Regions from separate parts of the Bacterioplanoides pacificum genome, predicted to be linked through region 1. Evidence: predicted binding sites of a transcription regulator. Region 1 holds the regulator's gene; each other region holds the start of a gene.
What was found. The regulator sigma-54, encoded in region 1, starts transcription at its own class of promoters, with help from an activator protein. The targets are predictions, from matches to a motif close to TGGCACNNNNNTTGCTNT.
Positions count from the first base shown of each region.

Region 2: the regulator sigma-54 is predicted to act here: its motif matches at 1,928-1,945, upstream of glnL (nitrogen regulation protein NR(II)).
Region 3: the regulator sigma-54 is predicted to act here: its motif matches at 1,783-1,800, upstream of ACFOMG_RS06845 (CmpA/NrtA family ABC transporter substrate-binding protein).
Region 4: the regulator sigma-54 is predicted to act here: its motif matches at 1,695-1,712, upstream of ACFOMG_RS14305 (pilin).

Region 1 covers NZ_JBHRYB010000016.1:64,216-67,331, forward strand. The annotation lists gene rapZ (RNase adapter RapZ) at 1-236, opposite strand, end outside; gene ptsN (PTS IIA-like nitrogen regulatory protein PtsN) at 319-771, opposite strand; gene hpf (ribosome hibernation-promoting factor, HPF/YfiA family) at 795-1,097, opposite strand; gene ACFOMG_RS16230 (RNA polymerase factor sigma-54) at 1,143-2,732, opposite strand; gene lptB (LPS export ABC transporter ATP-binding protein) at 2,877-3,116, opposite strand, start outside.
Region 2 covers NZ_JBHRYB010000001.1:217,924-221,039, reverse strand. The annotation lists gene ACFOMG_RS01110 (hypothetical protein) at 1-120, opposite strand, end outside; gene ACFOMG_RS01105 (SirB2 family protein) at 227-601, opposite strand; gene dtd (D-aminoacyl-tRNA deacylase) at 605-1,039, opposite strand; gene ACFOMG_RS01095 (DUF4124 domain-containing protein) at 1,211-1,765, shown strand; gene glnL (nitrogen regulation protein NR(II)) at 1,996-3,078, shown strand; gene ntrC (nitrogen regulation protein NR(I)) at 3,075-3,116, shown strand, end outside.
Region 3 covers NZ_JBHRYB010000005.1:492,021-495,136, reverse strand. The annotation lists gene ACFOMG_RS06855 (ANTAR domain-containing response regulator) at 1-596, shown strand, start outside; gene ACFOMG_RS06850 (CmpA/NrtA family ABC transporter substrate-binding protein) at 606-1,691, shown strand; gene ACFOMG_RS06845 (CmpA/NrtA family ABC transporter substrate-binding protein) at 1,952-3,116, shown strand, end outside.
Region 4 covers NZ_JBHRYB010000014.1:58,389-61,504, reverse strand. The annotation lists gene nadC (carboxylating nicotinate-nucleotide diphosphorylase) at 44-892, shown strand; gene ACFOMG_RS14310 (hypothetical protein) at 937-1,584, shown strand; gene ACFOMG_RS14305 (pilin) at 1,814-2,302, shown strand; gene ACFOMG_RS14300 (hypothetical protein) at 2,365-3,116, shown strand, end outside.

The DNA.
Region 1 (3,116 bases):
TCGTGTGGCAGGCTGTGCAGAATATGATCGATCTGGTCAAAGGTGTGGACCAGGTTGCGGGCATCGATACTGACGGCCACTTTCGATAACCGCTCTTCATGATGGGTTTCACGTACCAGATCGTTGAGCAGGCCGATGGGCAGATTGTCGATGCAATAAAAGCCCAGGTCTTCCAATACATGCAGAGCACTGGATTTACCCGATCCTGAGCGTCCGCTGATAACCACAAGGCGCATAAGCTTGTCCTTAACTTTTCGTCAGGTGTGTTAGGGAGTGTGTCAGTTATAGCAGATGTTTATGGCGTGCCGATGACTTTTGTCAGCTGGCCAGCAATGCCCGCTTAAATAACTGACTGGCGTCCGGAGCGTTGCGTAATGCCTGGCGGAAATCGGGTTCATTGAAATTTCTGGCCAGCATCGACAATACCTGAAGATGTTCTTCCGTTGCTTCTTCCGGTACCAGCAACGCAAACACCAGGTCGACCGGCTGGCGGTCGATGGCGTCAAAATCAATCGGTTGTTCCAGCCGTAATAACACGCCAAAGGCCTGTTCGCAGTTGGGCAGACGGCAGTGCGGAATGGCAATACCTTCACCGATACCTGTACTGCCGAGCCGCTCGCGGCCCAGCAGGCGCTCAAAAATATCGTCAGCGGCGCTGTCTTTCAGCTGCGCTGAAATAATCTGCCCGAGATATTCCAACAGTTTTTTCTTGCTGGAAATCGGTACATCAATTTCAGTGCGCTCGGCGCTCAGAATATCGGCGATGGTCATGGATCAACCTTCTTGGGTAATAATCAGTGGCCGTGTTGGCGGGCAACCATTTTTTCTTTGTGCTTCAGCACCTGGCGGTCCAGCTTGTCGATCATGGCATCAATGGCCGCGTACATGTCGTCGCTGTCAGCGCTGGCGTTCAGGTCGGCACCGCTGACATGAATGGTGGCTTCGGCGTGGTGACGTTCGTCTTTTTCCACGGTCAGAGTGACCTGAGCAGTGGTCACGTTATCAAAGTGACGGGTGATTTTGCCCATTTTTTCTTCCACGTGGGCTTGCATTGCTTCAGTGATTTCCACGTGGTGGCCACTAACATTAATTTGCATATCAGACTCCTTCTTTAATTTTGTCTGAGGTGTATCAACGGCTGATCAGATCAGCTGCTTGCGTTCGTTGGATGGTGGAATATGCATGGCTTCACGATATTTTGCCACCGTACGACGTGCGACTTTGATCCCCTTGTCACCCAGCATGGCGGCAATTTTATTGTCGCTTAACGGCTTGCGCTGGTTTTCTTCGGCGATCAGTTTTTTGATCATGGCACGGATCGCGGTGGACGAACATTCGCCACCGGTATCTGTGCTGACGTGGCTGGAGAAGAAATATTTCAGCTCAAAAATGCCACGTGGAGTGTGCATGTATTTTTGTGTGGTCACCCGGGAAATGGTGGACTCGTGCATGCCTACCGCCTCGGCGATGTCATGCAATACCAGCGGCTTCATTTTTTCTTCGCCTTCTTCGAAAAACTCGATCTGGTATTCGACAATTTTGGTCGCCACTTTCAGCAGGGTATCGTTACGGCTTTGCAGGCTTTTGATAAACCAGCGTGCTTCCTGCAGGTGATCTTTAATAAAGGTGTTGTCGGGGCTGTTATCCGAACGTTTTACCAGTGCCGCATAACTTTCGTTTACCCGCAAGCGGGGGGCAATGTCGGGGTTGAGTTCGACCCGCCATTCATCGCGGATATTGCGTACAATCACATCCGGCACAACGTACTCTGCCTGGTCGGGAGAGATGCCGGCACCGGGTTTCGGATTGAGTTCTTTAATCAGTCGCATCACCGACTTCAGGCTGTCTTCCTTCAGCTTGGTTTTGCGCATCAGGGTCGGATAATCTTTGCTGCCGAGCATATCGATATAGTCGCTGATCACCAGCTGGGCTTCTGTCAGCCACGGGGTTTCAGCGGGCAGCTGGGCCAGTTGCAATAACAGGCATTCTCGCAGGTCGCGGCAGAACACTCCGGCCGGATCAAACTGTTGCAGGCGTCGTAAGACGACTTTGACTTCGTCTTCTTCGACATCCAGTTCCGGATCGATGCTTTCCAGTACGTCTTCGATGCTGGTGTGCAGATAACCGTCGCTGTCGACGCCGTCGATAAACATCAGCGCGATTTCACGGTCGGTGTCCGACATCGGTGTCAGGTTGAGTTGCCACAATAAATGATCCTGCAGATCATCGGTGGTGGCATGGCGGGAATCGTAATCGAAGTCGTCGTCAGCCGGACCAGCGCTGGATGCCACGCCGGCGGTAGGCTGATAGGTGTCGTCCCAGTTGCTGTCGACCGGCAGGTCATCGGGCAGTTGCTGGTTGGATAAGTGATCCCCCAGCTCCTGGCTGTCGCTGCCCTGAACATCGTAATCGCTGTCGTTAGCCGTGCTGCTGTTATCGGCACTGGCGCTGTAGTCGTTCAGGCTATCGCTGTTGTGCTGGTCGTTGCTGTCGTTGTCAGAGGCGCGACTGTCCTGGTCGTTGCTGTAGTCGTTGCCTTCGCCCTGATCATTGCCGTCGCTGTAGTCGTCGCTGTCGTGCTCTTCATTTTCGAGCATTGGGTTGGAGTCGAGCGCTTCCTGAATTTCCTGTTGCAGATCCAGTGTCGACAGCTGTAACAAACGAATAGCTTGTTGCAGCTGTGGTGTCATGGTCAGCTGCTGACCCATCTTTAACTGGAGTGATGCTTTCATAAAGTGTCGATAGTCACGCGAATGTCAGGCCTCGTATGTGGCCAACCAATACTTTGCATTATAGGCAAAGCCCGTGCACTTGGAATCCCTGTTTTAACCGAGATGTCATAAATATTGCTTGTGAGCAACAAACCGGGCTGTTACTCACAACCGGAAATCATCACCCAGGTACACTTTGCGCACCTGTTCGTTGGCCAGGACTTCTTCGGCGTTGCCTTCAGCAATAATATGACCACCGCCGACGATATAGGCTTTTTCGCAGATCGCCAGGGTTTCCCGCACGTTGTGGTCGGTAATTAATACACCAATACCGCGATCCCGCAGCTGGCGAATGATGTCCATGATGTCAGACACAGAAATCGGGTCAACACCGGCGAAAGGTTC
Region 2 (3,116 bases), on a different contig from region 1:
GTCAGTTGTGACGTTGGCATGGCTGTTTTCCAGATACGACTGCATCGCCATCAGCGCCTGACTGTTAGACGTCAGGAGCACGGCAAAAATCAGTAAGCAGCGCAACGCAGTTGAAAACATAACACCCGGAACCATTTACAGCGATTATAGTTCGATCCGGCTGTGGAATAAAAGTTCCTTTACCCTTCCAGCCATCGTCAGAGCGCCGCCAGATAACTCAGCCGGTTCAGAAAAATACCAGCCAGGACAAAGCGTTATGCGCTTTGGCGGCGCCAAGGATATAACCAAAGCTCAACATGGCGGCAATAAACGCCGGCCAGCTACCACGTTTAATGGCAACCACACCAAAACCAATATAAGCCAGCAAGCCGACAACCTTGGCACTGAGCCACAGATGGGTTAGCGGATACTGAGCAATCTGCAGGCACAACATCACGGCAAACACTAACAGAATAGTATCGATCACATGAGGCAGGATTTTCAGCAGCTTGTTGCTGCGCAATCCCGGAGAGACCTTAAACAGAAAAAAGCGGATAAAAAATAATAAACCGCTGAGATACGCCAGACCGGCGTGTGAATGTTTCAGAGCTGTGTATTCCAAGAGTTATACCTCTAACCAAAAAGTAACCGGGCCATCATTACACAACGACACCTGCATATCAGCAGCAAAACGGCCGCTCGCGGTTGTTACCTGCTGTCCGGCGCGGGCCACTACATAATCGTACAATTGTTGTGCCTGTTGCGGCGATCCGGCGGAAGAAAACCCCGGGCGTAAGCCCTTACGGGTATCGGCCGCCAGTGTAAACTGAGAAACCACCAGCAGTTCAGCCTGAATATCCAGCAAACTGAGATTCATCTTGCCGTTATCGTCGCTGAAAATGCGGTAATTAAGCACTTTATGCAGGAGCTTATCGGCACTTTGTTCATCGTCGTGCTGCTGCACTCCCAGCAATAACAAAATGCCCTGATCTATCTGGCCGGTTATTTCGCCGTCCACGCTCACACTGGCATTGCTGACACGCTGAATTAAGCCAATCATGAATTACCGCCTGTTAAACTGCATAAAACTGTGAGGCAGGATACTGATCGTTATTAAATAATCAATAATTGCTCAAACTGAGCACTGGTACTTCCCGACCCGGGCCGCTTTCTGGCATGCTAAAGGTTGTTGATAGTTTCTTTGTTGCCAGACTGGTTGCGGACATCCCCGATGAACACACACAGGTTATTTCAGTTATCTTTACGCCACGGCTGCAGCCTGCTGCTTATGGTGGCGATATCACTGACAGCCAGCGCAACCGATGTCTACGTCAGTCGTGATAAAGACGGCAGTGTGGTGTTCAGTGATAAACCATCACGTGGCTCAGAAACCCACAAAGTAAAACAATTGCCGGTTGTGCCGGCATTTGTTGCGCCGGCCAAAACCAGCCCGCCCGCCGCCCCCAGCGCCGATAAAAAAACCAGCTATACCAGTCTGAGTATCGTGTCTCCGCAGGATGGCGCCCAGCTACCGACCGGAGCGGCCGGTAGCCTGAACGTTAACGGCGTGTTATCACCCGGGCTGCAACCCGGTGATACCATTGAACTGATCGACAACGGCCAGCGTATCAAGCAAGGCCAGCAAACCAGTTTTGCTCTGGAATACCTCGATCGCGGCGAACATCAGCTGCAACTGCAGGTGGTTAACGCCAAAGGCGACGTTATAATCAGCTCAAACCTGGTCACGGTTTATATTCAGCGACATTCGGTGCTGAAGCGCCGTTAACCTCACTCCGGCCAGTCAAGCGCCCCACCCGGCACCATTACGATTCACTCTTCCTCCTATATGCACTATCGTAGTGCATATATATGGCTATTTTTACCATTTAGGTGCACCTTCAAACGACTGGTGCCTGCAATAGCGCCATTTTTGTGCAATCACCAGTATTGGCTTATTTTTTGCTGAAACAGGATTGATCAGCCGTTTTGTACGGCTGATGGCAACGGAGGAACATCATGCTGGCCAGCCCTATCATTAATCAACGTCTGCTCGAACACCTGAACACCGGAGTGTTATTGCTGGATGACGAACTGATTGTGATTTATATGAATCCGGCGGCTGAAGCTCTGTTGGAAATGAGTGGCAAACGCGGCCTGGGAGTTCACTTTCCGGAACTGGCGGTAGAATCTGCTGAAGCCACCGAAGCACTGGAAAACGCAGTCAGCAGTGGCCATTCGTTTACCAAACGTGAAGCCAGTATCCAGTTGCACAATCAGACTCAGATCACGCTGGACTACAGCGTCAGCCCGGTTGCTCACCCGGAAACACGCCAGCCAACTCTGCTGGTTGAGCTGCAGGGCCGTGACCGGCTGATGCGTATCAGCCGCGAAGAACAACTGATCGCCAAACAGGAAACCACCCGAAATCTGGTGCGTGGCCTGGCCCATGAAATCAAAAATCCGCTCGGTGGTATTCGTGGCGCGGCTCAATTACTGGAGCGCGAACTGCCCTCCGAAGGCCTGAAAGAATACACCGGCATCATTATTGAAGAAGCCGACCGGCTGCGCGACCTGGTTGATCGCTTACTCGGACCACGTCAGATTCCGAAAACCGAAGACGTTAATATTCACGAAATACTTGAACGGGTGTGTCAGCTGATCAGCGTTGAATCGGGTAATGCCATCTGCATTAACCGCGATTACGACCCCTCTATTCCCGAGTTACAGGCCGACAAAGGCCAGATGATTCAGGCGTTACTGAATATTTGCCGCAACGCGATGCAGGCCATGCTGGAAACCGGGGTGGATATTCCGCAGCCCACCCTGAGTCTGAAAACCCGTACCGTGCGCCAGTTTACCATTGGCCACAAGCGCCACCGGCTGGTTGCTCAGATCGAAATCTGTGATAACGGCCCGGGCATTCCTGAAGCAATTCAGGAAAATTTATTTTATCCGATGGTCAGTGGCCGCGCCGAAGGAACCGGCCTCGGGCTGTCGATCGCACAATCCATTATTAATCAGGTGAATGGCATTATCGAATTCGAAAGCCAGCCTGCACACACTACTTTCTCAATTTATTTACCATTGGAATCCGTATGAGCACTGTCTGGATCATTGATGACGACAAATCCATTCGC
Region 3 (3,116 bases), on a different contig from region 1:
AACCTCTTTCTCAGCAAACAACCCGGATTATGCTGGTCGACGACCAGCCCGCCCGGGCCGCCCTGCTGGAACAAGCCCTCAGCGATATCGGTTGTACCGTGGTCGCCTGCCTGGAAACCGCTCAGGGGCTGATGAAACGGGTGGAAGAACATCAGCCCGACGTGATTTTTATCGATATCGACAGCCCCGACCGCGACATGCTGGAACATATGACGGTCCTTAATCAGCACAATCCCAAACCCGTGATCATGTTCAGTGATGAAGACGATACCCTCACTATAGAAAAAGCCATGCGCGCCGGTGTCAGCGCTTATGTGGTGGATGGTCTGCAGGCCAGCCGCATTAAATCCATCATGGATGTCGCAGTCGCCCGCTTCCGCGAGTTTCAGGCATTGCGCAGCGAGCTGGAAAAAACCCGTAATCAGCTGGCTGACCGCCGTATCCTTGATGAAGCCAAAGCGCTGTTAATGAAGCAGAAATACCTCACGGAAGAAGAGGCCTACCACGCCATTCGCAAACTGGCGATGGACCGCAGCCAGCGAATGGTCGATGTGGCGCGCAATATTATTTCTGTGATGAACCTGTTAAACGACTGAGCACCCGTTATGAATACACCACAAACATCCGCCTCAGCGCTGGAAAAAAGCAACCTGACGCTGGGTTATATGCCCCTTACTGATGCATTACCCCTGCTGGCGGCACAGCATCAGGGCTGTTTTCAGCAGGCCGGGCTCAACGTCACCCTGCAGCAGGAAGTATCCTGGGCCAATATCCGCGACAAACTGATCGTTGGTCATGTTGATGCGGCACAGATGTTAGCGCCGATGTTACTCACCACCCACCTGGGGATCGGTAGTCTGAAGAAGCCAATGTATGCGCCCATCGCGCTGGCGCGTAATGGCAATGCACTGACCATCTCCAATGCCCTGGCAGAGGAACTGCAGCTTACAGATATAGCCAGCCGCGATGCCAGTCAGATCGCCCGGCAGTTATTAACCGTCATTCAGCAGCGCCGCCGGCAACAAAACGCACGACTGGTGTTTGCCGTGGTGTTTCCGTTTTCGGTGCATAACCTGCTGTTGCGTGACTGGCTGGCAGGTGCCGATATTCACCCGGATAACGATATCGAACTGGTGGTACTGCCACCGTCACAAATGGTCGACCACCTGCGCCTGCAACACATCGACGGTTTTTTTGCCGGCGCTCCGTGGAACAGCGTCGCCATCCAGCAGGGCGTTGGCCAGTGCCTGCTGCCCGCCACCCGGCTATGGGACAAAGCACCCGATAAAGTTCTGGGGGTCAGGCGCGACTGGGCCAACACCCACCCCAATACACTGACCGCCCTGACCCGGGCGATACAACAGGGCGGCCGCTGGTGTCACGAACATCCGCAGCAGGCCGCCAGCCTGCTGGCTGAAGTACTGGAACAACCGTTACAGGCGATTCTGCCCGCACTGAGCGGCGAGTTTATCTATAAACAAGGCGATGCCGCCGTAGCGATCAAAGACATGCTGGTGTTACAGCCCGAAGTCGCTGCCGCAGCAGAGCATGCCCACGCCGAGTGGTTTTTAAACCAGATGTTACGCTGGGGCTGGATTGACCCGGACACCAACATCCCGGCGGTGGCGCGTGAATGTTTTGCCGGCGACCGCTTCCGTGACACCTATAACACGCACCAAAGCGGTTCATAACAGCGGGGATTTATCCTGATTTGGTGCTCAAAACGGGCCAAAACGGCTCGTTAACTACCCCGGACAGCGTAAAACAGCGGGTTACAGAACTTGGCACAGTCCTCGCAACAACCCAGCTGCATCACCCAGAAAAACCCAAAGGCGGGTTAACCGAAAACGAATTTATCAGACGGCTGATCAGCCGACATTCTGATCATTGCAAAGGCGCTCACGACCCACCGGTCGTGGCGCCTTTTTTTTGGCCTGAGAGAGGAAGCACAATGCGAGCACTGACCACACTGCGACGAACATTTCTGAAAACCGCCCTGCTATTGTCAGCCGGATTGGCGACGGGCGTAAGCGCGCCGGTTTTTGCCGCCGACTGGCCGGAAAAAGAAGAACTGACCTTCGGTTTTATCAAACTCACGGATATGGCGCCGCTGGCCATCGCCTATGAAAAAGGCTTTTTTGAAGACGAAGGTTTATACGTCACCTTAGAAGCCCAGGCGAACTGGAAAGTATTACTCGACCGGGTGATTGATGGTCAGCTCGACGGCGCTCATATGTTAGCTGGTCAGCCGCTGGGCGCCACCATTGGTTATGGTACACAGGCGCAGATCATCACCGCTTTCAGTATGGATTTAAATGGCAATGCCATTACCGTGTCCAACGATGTCTGGCAACAGATGGAAAAACACATTGCCCGGGACGCTGCTGGCAAACCGCAACACCCGATTAAAGCCGACGCCTTAAAACCGGTGATCGAACAATATAAAACGGCGGGCAAACCCTTTAATCTCGGCATGGTGTTTCCGGTCTCTACGCATAATTACGAACTGCGTTACTGGCTGGCCGCCGGTGGCATTCACCCCGGTTATTACGCCCCGCATAAAGGTGACAATTCAGGGCAGCTGAAAGCCGACGCATTGTTATCCGTTACCCCACCGCCACAAATGCCGGCCACTATGGAAGCCGGCACTATTTCCGGTTATTGCGTTGGTGAACCGTGGAATCAACAAGCCGTATTTAAAGGTATCGGGGTACCCGTGGTAACCGATTACGAAATCTGGAAAAACAATCCGGAAAAAGTATTCGGCGTGAATAAAAGCTGGGCCGAAAAATACCCCAACACCCACAAACGGGTTATTAAAGCCATGATTCGCGCCGCGGCCTGGCTGGACGAAAATAATAACGCCAATCGTCCGGAAGCGGTGAAAATTCTCGCTAAAAGCCAATACGTCGGAGCCGATTATGAGGTGATTGCCAACTCCATGACCGGCACCTTCGAATATGAAAAAGGCGACAAACGATCGGTGCCCGATTTTAATGTGTTTTTCCGCTACCACGCCACCTACCCATATTATTCCGACGCCATCTGGTACCTGACTCAGATGCGCCGCTGGGGGCAGATCAGCGAACAAAAACCGGACAGCTGGTATATGGATA
Region 4 (3,116 bases), on a different contig from region 1:
TGCGCGCTATTTCGATTGACCACACCGATACAAGAGTTATCCCATGGATCTGAGCCTGCACCAAAACGATATTCAAACGGCCGTTGCTAATGCCCTGCTGGAGGACATAGGCAGTGGCGACATCACCGCCCAGCTGATTCCGGCAGACAATCAGGCCCATGCCCGTATTATCTCGCGCGAACGCGCCATCGTTGCCGGCTCAGCCTGGGTTAACGAAGTTTTCCGTCAGCTCGATCCAACGGTTGAGGTGATCTGGCGGGTCACTGACGGCCAGTGGGTACGTCCAAACCAGACGCTGTTCGAACTGAAAGGCAGTGCCCGCTCGCTGCTAACCGGCGAACGTTGTGCACTGAATTTTCTGCAGAGTCTGTCAGGCACAGCCACCCTGTGCCGCCAGTATGCCAATATGGTCGCTGGTACTCAGGTGAAGTTACTCGATACCCGTAAAACCATTCCGGGTTTACGCATCGCACAAAAATACGCCGTCAGCGTCGGTGGCTGCTTTAACCACCGCATCGGCCTGTTTGATGCTTTCCTGATCAAAGAAAACCACATCATGGCCTGCGGAGGCATTCCCCAGGCAATCGAACAGGCACAACATATCGCACCGGGCAAACCCATCGAAGTGGAAGTGGAAACCTTTGAACAGCTCGATATGGCGATCGAAGCCGGCGCTAACATCATTATGCTGGATAACTTCAGCCCGGATGCTATGACCAAAGCCGTCACCCACACCCACTCCAAAACCGGCGGCAGCGTCAAGCTGGAAGCTTCCGGTGGCATCACCAACGCCACATTGCGGGCGTATGCCGAAACCGGCGTCGATTACATCTCCATCGGTGCCCTAACCAAAGACTGTAAAGCCGTCGACCTGTCGATGAGGCTGGTGTAATACCACTGCTATAAACGCCACACATAACCAAAGGGGAAACACAGATGATGGCGATCGAACGATTTAACCGCTACCAGGCTTTCGCTGCTCACCTGCTGTTGAGTCTGCTGTTTTTTCTGATTGTGTTATTTCTGATTACCGAGTTCTGGTATCCGGGGTTTCTGTTTCAGTCCGCTGGCGGCTGGGAAGCGGTCGGCCTGATCATAGGTATCGATCTGATTCTGGGGCCGTTATTAACCCTGATTGTATTTAACACTGCCAAAGCCAGCCTGAAAAAAGACCTGCTGATCATTCTGGTCATCCAACTGGCTGCGCTGACCGCTGGCAGCTTTACCATCTGGCATACCCGGCCGGTAGCCGTGATCTACCACTATCCGGAATTTACGACCATTTACGCCAATAACACGATAGTCAGTAAAATATCTCCATTAATACAACAAACAGTTAACAATCCACCGGTGTTGTTCTATGACGATCCAACCGGGGGATTTGACGCCAGTTATCAAAAAGGTAAGTTCTACCCTTACGAACCGGCCTCTAAAGTGATTCAACAAATGATTACCGCCACCGCCACTGAAGATAAGAACACCAAACAACTATTGGTTCCGCTCGATTCAGTGTTGAATCACGGTGCCAAGGTGACTCTGGATCCGAAGACCTTCGAGGTCCTGAGCGTACTATTTACGCGCTAATGTGACCATATTTGTCACCTTTAAAATCAGGGACCTCTCCAGATCTGCTCAGAGTGTGATCTGCAACAAAAAAAAGCCCTGTTTCAGGGCTTGTCAGTAACAGGTTTGATTGGCACACTCTTCGCTACGTCATAACTGAATGACATGATTACTGGCCAGCCAGAGTTCATTTCAGGCTGCTGGAATCAATATCAAAAACAACATCTCAATATGAGAGTGGAGATAGACTATGCAAGCACAAAAAGGCTTTAGCTTAATCGAACTGATGATCGTAATCGCGATTATCGGTATTCTGGCATCTGTTGCTGTTCCTCAGTATCAGGACTATGTTTTACGAACTGACGCAACTAACTCTCTGGCAGCCGCACGCCCATTGCAGCTGGCCGTGGGTGAATATGCAGCGCGTTACTCAGCATTGCCTGCAGATGCGGCTGAATTAACTCGCTACACCGGTATTGATACAACTCCGGCAAACCAGGCAGCAGGTAAAGTTGATTCAATTACAATCGCAAACACCACAGCTACTCTGACTGTACTATTCGGCGGTACAGCGGGCACCACTTCTACCTCCAGCACTGGCGAGACCGTACCTGCTGAACTGGCAGCAACCAATTATGTTCTGGTTCCCAACATCAGCACAACTAATGGTGTTGTAACCTGGTCAGTTGATGCAGGTAGCTCTAGCTTGGAAGATAAGTACTTACCTAAGCTTAACTAAGTTTAATTTTGCATTAATAAAACCCGGCTTTGGCCGGGTTTTTTTTATTTAGAAAGTACTTTATGTCCAGTTATTTAGACCAAAATACTCAATACCTCCGCAAATTTATAAATCTGAGTTATCAGTTTTTCTCACATCGGGCAATTCAGATAATATTATTACTGGCATTCGCCGGGCTGTTTTTTTTGCGTAATGCCTGGGTTGCCGAAGACGCGTATATTAACTTCCGCAGTATCGAACAGTTATTTGCCGGTAACGGCCCGGTCTGGAACGCCCATGAACGGGTTCAGGTATATACCAGCCCATTATGGTATGGATTATTAGCTTTCAGCCGTGTATTCAGCAGCAATCTGTATGTGAACAGCCTGATCCTGTCAGCTCTTTGCTACTTCGCACTGCTGCTCTATATTATTCGCAGCGGCATACGGCCAACCACACTGGCCGCATTAATAATGTTGCAGCTGTCATCCCTGGCTTTTTTTGACTTTACCAGCTCCGGGCTTGAGACTGTGTTGCAACTTATGTTGCTGACCTTCCTGATGGTCAACATATTTGAACAATCCCCACTAACATCCAATAACGCCAAACTACGTCGTCGTTTTTTGTTGTTACTGGGAGTTATGCTTTGTGTCCGACATGATACCTTGCCACTGATTTTACCGATCAGCACAGCGGTGTTTATAGCTGGCATCAGGCTGGATGGCTGGCGCTACACCTTGAAGTCAGCTATCTGGGCAGCTCTGCCACTACTGGCTTTTACGGTCTTTTCTGTTATTTATTATGGTTTCCCTTTTCCAAATACGGCCTACGCCAA